3 regions of the Kitasatospora sp. NPDC023385 genome follow, and region 1 is predicted to be linked to each of the others. Evidence: riboswitches for the same ligand, from Rfam matches in the RefSeq annotation. Region 1 holds a riboswitch; each other region holds the start of a gene.
The links. Region 1 has a riboswitch for cobalamin ahead of AC0B61_RS14430 (cobalamin biosynthesis protein). Riboswitches for the same ligand answer to the same signal wherever they lie in the genome.
Positions count from the first base shown of each region.

Region 2: linked by a shared signal. The riboswitch ahead of nicT (Nickel transporter NicT) and the one ahead of AC0B61_RS14430 (cobalamin biosynthesis protein) in region 1 are both predicted to bind cobalamin.
Region 3: linked by a shared signal. The riboswitch ahead of AC0B61_RS15725 (ribonucleoside-diphosphate reductase subunit alpha) and the one ahead of AC0B61_RS14430 (cobalamin biosynthesis protein) in region 1 are both predicted to bind cobalamin.

Region 1 covers NZ_JBVOOL010000007.1:255,082-258,348, reverse strand. Annotated here, with positions in the region: gene AC0B61_RS14440 (alpha/beta hydrolase) at 1-182, opposite strand, end outside; gene AC0B61_RS14435 (helix-turn-helix domain-containing protein) at 305-988, opposite strand; cobalamin riboswitch at 1,185-1,318, shown strand; gene AC0B61_RS14430 (cobalamin biosynthesis protein) at 1,477-2,505, shown strand; gene AC0B61_RS14425 (cobyric acid synthase) at 2,502-3,267, shown strand, end outside.
Region 2 covers NZ_JBVOOL010000014.1:108,227-111,493, reverse strand. Annotated here, with positions in the region: gene AC0B61_RS22530 (hypothetical protein) at 1-1,208, opposite strand, end outside; gene AC0B61_RS22525 (ArsR/SmtB family transcription factor) at 1,261-1,644, opposite strand; cobalamin riboswitch at 1,727-1,940, shown strand; gene nicT (Nickel transporter NicT) at 1,973-3,088, shown strand; gene AC0B61_RS22515 (M24 family metallopeptidase) at 3,151-3,267, shown strand, end outside.
Region 3 covers NZ_JBVOOL010000008.1:206,236-209,502, reverse strand. Annotated here, with positions in the region: gene AC0B61_RS15735 (glycoside hydrolase family 26 protein) at 1-129, shown strand, start outside; gene AC0B61_RS15730 (GH12 family glycosyl hydrolase domain-containing protein) at 192-1,496, shown strand; cobalamin riboswitch at 1,585-1,714, shown strand; gene AC0B61_RS15725 (ribonucleoside-diphosphate reductase subunit alpha) at 1,904-3,267, shown strand, end outside.

The DNA of each region.
Region 1 (3,267 bases):
CCGACGCTCCGGACCACGACCGGGCCGGACTCCCGGACGGCGGTCGCCGGGTGGACCATCCGCTCGGAGGCCCGGCGGCCGATCACCAGGAAGGCGACCCCGGCCCCGGCCCCGACGGCGGCGGCGGCCGCCACGACGGCGGCGGTTCCCCAGCGCATAACGTTCCCCGCTCTGTTGGTCACGGACCGGACGGTGTTCGTGCACCAGTTCACCGGCGCCCCGACCGCCCGGCCAGCGGATTGGGCCGTCCGGGTCACGAATCGGGGCGGGAGCGCGGCGCCGGGACGCGGCGGCAGCGGCGGCGTCAGGACCCGGCGGCGTCGAGGAGCTGCCAGAAGCGGGGGGTGACGGCGTCGGCGGTCGGGGGCGGGGTGGCGCGGGTGGTGGCGCCCCAGTGGGTGGGGATCTGGTGTTCCTGCTGGAGGGCGGTGAGGGCGGCGGCGAGGACGTCGGAGGGAGCCGGGACGATGCGGGCGAGGGCGCGGAGGTGGGGCTGCCAGCGGCCGGCGGCGCACTGGCGCAGGAGGCGGTCGAGGGCGTCCCGGCGCCCGGTGGCCTCGACGAGTTCGGGCAGGCTGAGGCCGAGGACGTCGGCGAGGGCGCGGGTCTGTTCCTCGTCGCCCTCCCACTGGCCCGTCAGTTCGGCCTGCCGGTAGGCGGACAGGGCGGTGCCGGTGCGTTCGGCGACGGCCGCCTGGCCGAGCTCGCGGGCGAGGCGGTGGTCGCGCAGGCCGGTCGGGCGGGTGTCCATCAGCTGGGCGGCGGGGCACCAGAGGGCGCGGGCGAGGGCGATGAACTCCGCTTCGTCCGGGCGCAGCCAGCCGCTCTCCCAGGCGAGGACGTGGGCGGGCAGCAGCCGGACGCCGTGGGCGGCCATGCCCTCGGCGACCTGCTCGGCGGTCAGGCCGAGGCCGGCCCGATGGGCGCGGGCGGCCGCGGGCGAGAACGGCACCGGGGGCGGGGTGGCGGGGGGCTTTCTGCGACGCATGCCCCCGAACGTAGGGGCGGATCGCGGGGCGGCCCCAGCAACCGAACCCACGAAGCGGCCCGTACCGCAGGCGCGCCGCGCTGGGTGATCCCACAGGACGTCAGCCGGTCCGCCCGTGTGACCAACCCCTCCGTGACCTCGGTTGACTCCCGCTTCGGCCGCGTGATGGGATCCTGAGGCCAATCGGAGGCATGGAGAGGAAGCCGGTGCGAGTCCGGCGCGGTCCCGCCACTGTCACCGGGGAGCACGCTCGGAAGTATCGCCACGGCGGACCGTCAGAAGCCGCTGGAAGGCCCCGGGAGTGCGTTCGACCCGGAAGCCAGGAGACTCTCGCCCCCGCTACGTCGATCCAGGGCGCGGACCCTGAGTGAGGACACGCACGCGATGCAGGCTGCCCCGCCCCGTCGGCCTCCCGGCCGTCTTCCGCAGTGCTGTCCCCCGCCGGGTTGTTCCCCGTCGAGCTGTCTTCCGTCGTGCGGCCGATAGCCGTGCCGGCGCCGACCGCGCCCGGTCCGGCGGGCCGCCCCCTAACCCGCGCCGCCGCGTTCGCGCTGGGCGCCGTCGCGGGCTACGCCGCCGACGCCCGCTTCGCCGATCCCCGCCGGGGCCACCCGGTGGCCGTCTTCGGCGGCGCCGCGACCCGGCTGGAGCGCCGGCTGTGGCGCGACGACCGTGCGGTCGGCGCCGGGTACACGGCGCTGTGCGCGGGCGCGGTCGCGGCGGGCGCGCTCGCCCTGGACCGTACGGTGGGCCGGCGCCCGCTGGGCCGGGCGGCGCTGGCGGCGGCCGCGACGTGGACGGTGCTCGGCGGCACCTCGCTGACCCGGGAGGCGCGCACCATCGGCCGCGCCCTGAAGGACGGGGACCTGCCGGCCGCGCGGGAGCGGCTGCCGCACCTGTGCGGGCGCGACCCGAGCGCGCTGGACGAGCAGCAGATCGCCCGGGCGGTGGTCGAGTCGGTGGCCGAGAACACCGCCGACGCCGTGGTGAACGCGCTGACCTGGGGCGCCCTCGCGGGCACACCCGGGCTGCTGGCCTTCCGCGCCGTGAACACCCTGGACGCCATGGTGGGCCACCGTTCGCCGCGCTACGCCCGGTTCGGCTGGGCGTCGGCCCGGCTGGACGACCTGGCGGGGTGGCCGGGCGCCCGGCTGACGGCGCTGCTGACGGTGGCCGCCGCCCCGCAGCCCCGTACCGCGTGGCGCGTCTGGCGGCGCGACGGCTCCTCGCACCCGAGCCCGAACGCGGGCCAGGCCGAGTCGGCGTTCGCGGGCGCCGTGGGCGTACGGCTGGGCGGCACCCTGCGGTACGGCACGGTGGGCTCCCCGGGCGACGGCGGGGGGAGGGTGGAGCACCGGCCGGTCCTGGGCGCGGAGCTGCGGCCGGTGACGGTGGACGACATCGAGCGGGCCTGCGTGCTCTCTCGGCGGGTGGGCGTGCTGGCACTGGGTACGACGGTCGCGGGGCATCTGGCGATCAGGGCGTTGGGCACGAGCAGGAGGAGGGGAAGGGCATGAGCAACGCGCTGCTGGTCGCCGGGACGACCTCGGACGCGGGCAAGAGCGTGGTGACGGCCGGCATCTGCCGCTGGCTGGTCCGCCAGGGGGTGCGGGTCGCGCCGTTCAAGGCGCAGAACATGTCGCTGAACTCCTTCGTCACCGCCGACGGCGCCGAGATCGGCCGCGCCCAGGCGATGCAGGCGCAGGCCGCCCGGGTGGAGCCGGAGGCGGCGATGAACCCGGTGCTGCTCAAGCCCGGCGCGGACGGCCGCAGCCAGGTGGTGCTGCTGGGCAGGCCGGTCGCCGAGGTGGGCGCGCTGGACTACCGCGAGCGCAAGCCCGTGCTGCTGGAGCGCGCCCTGGAGTGCCTGGCCGACCTGCGCCGGCGCTACGACGTGGTCGTCTGCGAGGGCGCCGGCTCGCCCGCCGAGATCAACCTGCGCGACCGTGACATCGCCAACATGGGACTGGCCACGGCTGCCGGGCTGCCGGTGGTGGTGGTCGGGGACATCGACCGCGGCGGCGTGTTCGCGGCGATGTACGGGACGCTGGCGCTGCTGTCCGCGCAGGACCAGCGGCACGTGGCGGGCTGGTTCGTCAACAAGTTCCGCGGCGACGCCCGGCTGCTCGCGCCCGGGCTGGAGATGCTGCACGAGCTGACCGGCCGTCCGGTGCTGGGCACCCTGCCGATGCTGCCCGGGCTGTGGCTGGACGCCGAGGACTCGCTGGACCTGTCGACGGTCGTGGACCGGGTCGACGCCCGCGGGCCGCTCGGCGCGG
Region 2 (3,267 bases), on a different contig from region 1:
CCGGCACTGTCCCCGGGGTCGGGCGCGGGCTTGGGGTAGGGCGGGAGGACGGCTTCGTGGGCGGGTTCGTCGAGGCCGTCGAGGAACGAGTAGAGCAACGGGCGCAGCAGTCGGGCTGATTCGCCGCGGTGGGCGAGCGAGCGGTCGGTGATGCCGGTCAGGTCGGCCTGGTCGGAGGGATCCCGGGCGAGGGCCTGTTCGAGCTGGGCGGCGAGGTCGCCGTCGGGGTCGAGGACGGGGGCGGCCTGCCCGAAGGCGTAGCTGGGGGAGCGCGGGTCGAGTTCGGCGGCGCCGGTGGCGACGAGCACGGTGGGCCGTTCCAGGGCGGCGCTGTAGACGGAGACCGAGCCGTGGTCGCCGATCACGCAGTCGGCGGCGACCAGGGCGGCCTGCCAGCCCCGGTGGGGCGGGACCAGGCGCAGGCCCATCCGGCGGGCGTCGTCGAGCAGGGCTTCGGGGTCGTGCCGGCTCCAGATGTTGGGGTGCAGGACGACGGCGACGGTGTACTCGTCGGCGGGCAGGCGGCGGACCAGGCGCTGGGGCAGGTCGGGGCGGCGGCCGAGTAACGAGTGCTTGCTCCAGGTGGAGTTGACGACGACGAGGCGGCGGCCGTCGACGGCGCCGAGCGCGGCACGGTAGGCGTCGCGGGAGCGCCGGCTGCGCAGCATCCGGTCGAAGCACGGGTCGCCGACGACCTGGGCGACGTCCAGGGCCTCGGGGCAGGAGGTCCGCAGGCGGTCCAGCTGTTCGGGGTGGGAGAGGCCGAGGACGTCGACGAACACCCTTCCGCGGTGGGTGAGTTCGTTGCGGGAGAGGCCGGCGGCGCTGGTCGTGTCGCCGGTGGACTCGGTCACCAGGCGGTTGTAGCCGGCGCCGTGCGGGAGGACGACGAGGCGGGCGTCCAGGCGGTGCATGGAGGAGTGGACGGCGCAGGCGACGGCCAGGTCGAAGTGGTGCCGGACGGCGTCCTCCCAGTCCAGCACGGTGAAGCCGGGCAGGCCGCGCAGGTATTCGTCCAGGGCGCGGTCGGCGAAGGCGGAGCCGGGGTTGACGGTGAAGTACCGGGCGATGCCGTCCGGTTTCAGCAGGGTGAGGACGTCCAGGACGCGGGTGGCCGAGGTGAGGGTACGGGCGACCGCCAGCACGTGGGCCTTGACCGGGAGGGTGTTCCACCGGTCGGCGGGCCAGGCGTGGGGGTGGGACGGCACACCATGATCGTACTCATCCGGGCCGCCGTGGGTGCGGTTTCCCGAGTGTCGGTCAGCCCGCTGCCGCGCTCGGCTCGTGGTGCTCGGCGGCGGCGCATTCGTCGAGCAGGGGGCGCATGCTCTCGTCCACGAGCTGGTAGCGCACCACACGTCCGTCCTTGTCGCCGCTGACCACGCCCGCCGTGCGGAGCAGCCGCAGGGCCTGGGAGACGGCGGGGTCGCGCATGCCGGTGGCGACCGCGAGGTCGGTGACGGCGAGCGGGCCGGCCCGGTGGAGGGCGAGCAGCAGGGCGAGCCGCCCCGGGTCGGCGAGCAGGGAGAAGCGCTCGGACCAGGACCGGACGTGCGCGGTGTCGCCGATGGCGGCGATGGCCTCGCAGACCCGGTGCCCGTCGATGGTGCGGTGGCCCGCGCGGTCGGCCGGTACGAGATGCATGCGGACATTCTTGCAGGCGGGTGCCTGTGATCCTGGACACCTGCGCAGGTGCGCAGCCTTGCATGGGTAGGGGCGCGGCCCCTACGGTGTTCCCCGCCGTGGTGCTCGGGAAGACCGGTGACGGACCCTCAGGGGGCCGGAGTCCGGAGCGGCCCTCGCCACTGTGATCGGGTCATTCCTTCGTCCTCGACGGAATGCCGTCCGTGTCCACGATGCCACTGGGTGCCTCGCGCGCCTGGGAAGGCGGACCCGGACGTCCCGTAAGCCAGGAGACCGGCCACGGCACTTCACGAACTGTTTCCACGAGGTGTTGGAGCGTGATCCGGAGATGACCCTGCCCGAAATCGCCGCCGCGGATGCGAAGGCGGTGCCCTCGGTGCTGCCCACCTTCCGGTGGCGGCGCGAGGACACCGTACGCACGGCCGGGCTGATGGGGGTGATCCTGGCCATGCACGTGGTGGCCTTCGGGACGCTCGTCTTCCTGGTCGCACCCGAGCGGTACGCGGTCGGTACCCAGGTCTTCGGGGTGGGCCTGGGTATCACCGCGTACACCCTCGGCATGCGGCACGCCTTCGACGCCGACCACATCGCGGTGATCGACAACACCACCCGCAAGCTGATGGCGGACGGCAAGCGGCCGGTCTCGGTCGGCTTCTGGTTCGCGCTCGGGCACTCCTCGATGGTGGTGGTGATGGCCGCGCTGGTGGCGGGCGGCGCGCAGCTGGCGAACACGCTGATGGACGACGAGTCGGCGACCCACAAGTGGCTCGGCGTGGTCGGGACGACCACCTCCGGGGTGTTCCTCTACCTGATCGGCGCGCTCAACCTGGCGGCGCTGCTCGGCATCGTGAAGGTGTTCCGGTCGATGCGGGCCGGGCAGTACGACGAGGCGGAGCTGGAGGCGCACCTCGACTCGCGCGGCTTCATGGCCCGGGTGCTGAACCGGGCGACCCGCTCGATCACCCGGCCCGGGCAGATGTTCCCGGTGGGCATGGTGCTCGGCCTGGGCTTCGACACCGCGACCGAGGTCACCCTGATGGTGATGGCCGGCTCCGGTGCGGCCTCCGGGCTGCCCTGGTACGCGATCGTCTGCCTGCCGCTGCTGTTCGCGGCCGGGATGAGCCTGTTCGACACGCTGGACGGGACCTTCATGAACTTCGCGTACCAGTGGGCCTTCGCCAACCCGGTGCGCAAGGTGTACTACAACCTGACCATCACCGGGCTGTCGATCGCGGTGGCCTTCGTCATCGGCACCATCGAGCTGGTCGGGGTGCTGCACGAGAAGCTCGACCTGACCGACCCGGTGACCGGCTGGATCGCGGAGATCTCGTTGGACAACGTCGGCTACGCGATCGCCGGGCTGTTCGTCGTGGTCTGGGCGGCGGCGATCGCGTACTGGAAGCTCGCCCGGGTCGAGAAGCGCTGGACGCCCCACGAGTCGTGAGGGCGCTCCGGATCGGGGGTGCTCGGCGGGCGGTTTGGGGTGGGGGTTCGTAGGCTCGACGCATGGCGGATGCGTACGCGGGTCGGCGGGAGCGGGTGAGGGAGCACTGCGGTGCGGCCGGGGCCGATGCGGCGCTGATCACCCGGGCGGCGAACGTGCGGTACCTGACGGGCTGCGCG
Region 3 (3,267 bases), on a different contig from region 1:
CCCGCCCCCGTGCCCACCCCCGACCCGCCGGCCTCCGCCAGCCCCCCGGCCACCAGCCCCAAGCCCCCGGCGAAGAAGCCGACCTCCCCCGCGACCCGGCCCCGGTCGAGTTCCACGCCCGCCGGGTGAGCGCGCCACCGCCCCGGCCCGCGTACCGGCCGACGACACCGCAGCAGGGAGGCGAGAGCTTCGTGACCCACCCCGTCATGCCCCGGACCTGGCGCCGCCGCCCCCGCCCGTGGTGGTGGCTCGCGCCGGCCGTCGCGATCGCCCTGGCCCTGTGCGCGGTCCTGCTCCCGCAGGACCCGCGGCAGCCCGCCCGGGCGACCACCGCCGTCACCCCGCTGCCCGCCGCCACCGCCGGGGAGATCTGCTCCACCGGGGAGAACCGCTACCCGTCGCAGGCCGTCGACTCCGGCCGCTACCTGATCAACCCCAACGAGTGGAACGCCACCGGCGGCCTCTGCATCAGCAGCACCGGCGCCGGCACCGACTTCCGGGTGACCCGCAGCGGCATCAGCCCCGCCAGCCTCACCGACCCGGACCGCGGCCCCGGCGCCTACCCGCACATCAGCACCCAGCTCCAGCCCGGCACCGGCCCGCTGCCCATCCCGGTCGGCAACCTGCGGTACGCGACCAGCAGCTGGCACACCACCCAGGTCGACAGCGGCGTCTACAACGTCTCGTACGACGTCTGGTACAGCAACAGCCGGACCAGCTGCTCCTTCACCGAGAGCGCCGAGCTGATGATCTGGCTGCGCGGCAACGGCAAGACCCCGTTCGGCCAACGCACCGGCGACCTGCAGGTCGGCGGCGCCTCCTACCGCGTGTACGAGGCGCCGAAGAAGAGCAGCCACACCCTGATCACCTACGAGACGGCCACCGGCACGACCTCCGTCACCGACCTCGACCTGCGGGCCTTCACCCGCGACGCCGTCCAGCGCGGCTACGTCCCCGCCGGGTCCTACCTGTGCGCCGTCCAGGCCGGGTTCGAGATCTGGGACGGCGGCGCCGGGCTCAGCAGCGACTCGTTCACGTTCCAGGCCGCCGCCGGCGCGCCCAGCGGCGCGATCACCTCGGCCCTGCCCGGCCTCTGCCTGGACAGCCGGGTGACGGGCGACCCCTCCGCGGTCGGCGCCGGCACCTGCGACGGCTCCGCCCAGCAGACCTGGACCATGGGGGACGACGGCTCGATCGGCCAGTCCGGGCGCTGCGTCGAGGACCCCGCCATCGGTTTCCCCGTCCTCACCGGCTGCACCTCGCGCCCCGACCAACGGTGGCGGGTGACCCCCACGGGGCAGCTCGTGAACCAGGACACCGGGCGCTGCGTCGAGAACCCGGCGGCCGCCGCGGGCACCGCCCCGGGCACCGCCGCAACGGGCGCGCCAGGGGCCGCCGCGGGGGCCTCCACGGCCCCCGGCACGGGCGCCCGGGCCCAGGTGTCGATGCGCCCCTGCGAGGCCCGTACGGCCCAGGAATGGCACCCCCCGACCTGAGCGGAGCACCGGCCAGGCCGGAGGGACCATGCCGCCGAGCGTGCCGCGCGACACAACATGTGGGGCTGCATCGGACTCACAGCACTACATGTATGCTCACTCCTGCTGTCGAAGCAGGGGAACCCGGTGCGAATCCGGGACTGCCCCGCAGCGGTGAGCGGGCGGCTCCACGAGCCCCACCCGCGAGTCCGAGTACCTGCCGACGGCGTGCGCCACGGCCCTCCCGCAGAGGCCGCGCCAGCACCAGCAGTACCCCCTCCGGGCCTCGCGGGCGGGCCGGGGAGACACCGTCGCGCGACGCCGCCTGCGTTCGTGCCGTGCTCCCCTGCCCCGATCGCCCGGTGCCCCGATCACGCCGCCGATCGCCGCCAGGAGAGAGCGCCTTGACCACCGCTGCCTCAGCCACCCTGCCCGCCCAGGGCTCCGGTACCGCCTTCACCGACCCGAAGGTCTCCGACCCCGGCGGCGCGCTGCTGCGGCTGCTCACCGACCGCAGCGCCGACCTCCCCGAGGTCGACCCCGGCCATGTCGCCGCCGCCGCACTGCGCGGCCGCCACGCCGGCTCGGACTTCGCCGAACTGCGCGGGCTGGCCGTCGACGCCGCCGCGTCGATGATCGCCGAGGACCCCCAGTACTCGAAGCTGGCAGCCCGCCTGCTCGCCCTCGAGATCGTCGACGAGGCGAACAGCCAGGGCTCCACGACCTTCGCCGCCTCGATCGCCGTCGGCCACACCGAGGGCCTGATCGGCGACACCACCGCGGAGTTCGTCGCCAAGCACGCCCCCGCCCTGGACGCGCTCATCGACACCGCGGGCGACGACCGCTTCGAGTACTTCGGCCTGCGCACCGTGCAGTCCCGCTACCTGCTGCGCCACCCGATCACCCGCAAGGTGATCGAGACCCCGCAGCACTTCCTGCTCCGCGTCGCCTGTGGCCTGGCGGTCGGCGACAACGAGCAGTCCGTGCGCGAAGTCGCCGAGCTGTACGGCCTGATGAGCCGCCTGGAGTACCTGACCTCCTCGCCGACGCTCTTCAACTCCGGCACCCGCCACCCCCAGATGTCGAGCTGCTACCTGCTCGACTCGCCGCTGGACAACCTGGACTCGATCTACAACCGCTACGCGCAGATCGCCCGCCTGTCCAAGCACGCCGGCGGCATCGGCCTGTCCTACTCGCGCATCCGCTCGCGCGGCAGCCTGATCCGCGGCACCAACGGCAAGTCCAACGGCATCGTGCCGTTCCTGCGCACCCTCGACTCCTCCGTCGCCGCCGTCAACCAGGGCGGCCGCCGCAAGGGCGCGGCCTGCGTCTACCTGGAGACCTGGCACGCCGACATCGAGGAGTTCCTGGAACTCCGCGACAACACCGGCGAAGAGGCCCGGCGCACCCACAACCTCAACCTGGCGCACTGGATCCCGGACGAGTTCATGCGCCGGGTCAACGCCAACGAGGACTGGTCGCTGTTCTCCCCGGCCGACGTGCCCGAACTGGTCGACCTGTGGGGCTCCGACTTCGACGAGGCCTACCGCAAGGCCGAGCTGGCCGGCAAGGCCGTGCGCACCATCCCCGCGCAGACCCTGTACGCCCGCATGATGCGCACCCTGGCGCAGACCGGCAACGGCTGGATGACCTTCAAGGACGCCTCCAACCGCGCCGCCAACCAGACCGCCCTGCCCGGCCGCACGGTGCACTCCTCCAACCTGTGCACCGAGATCCTGGAGGTCACGGACGACTCCGAGACCGCCGTCTGCAACCTCGGGTCGGTCAACCT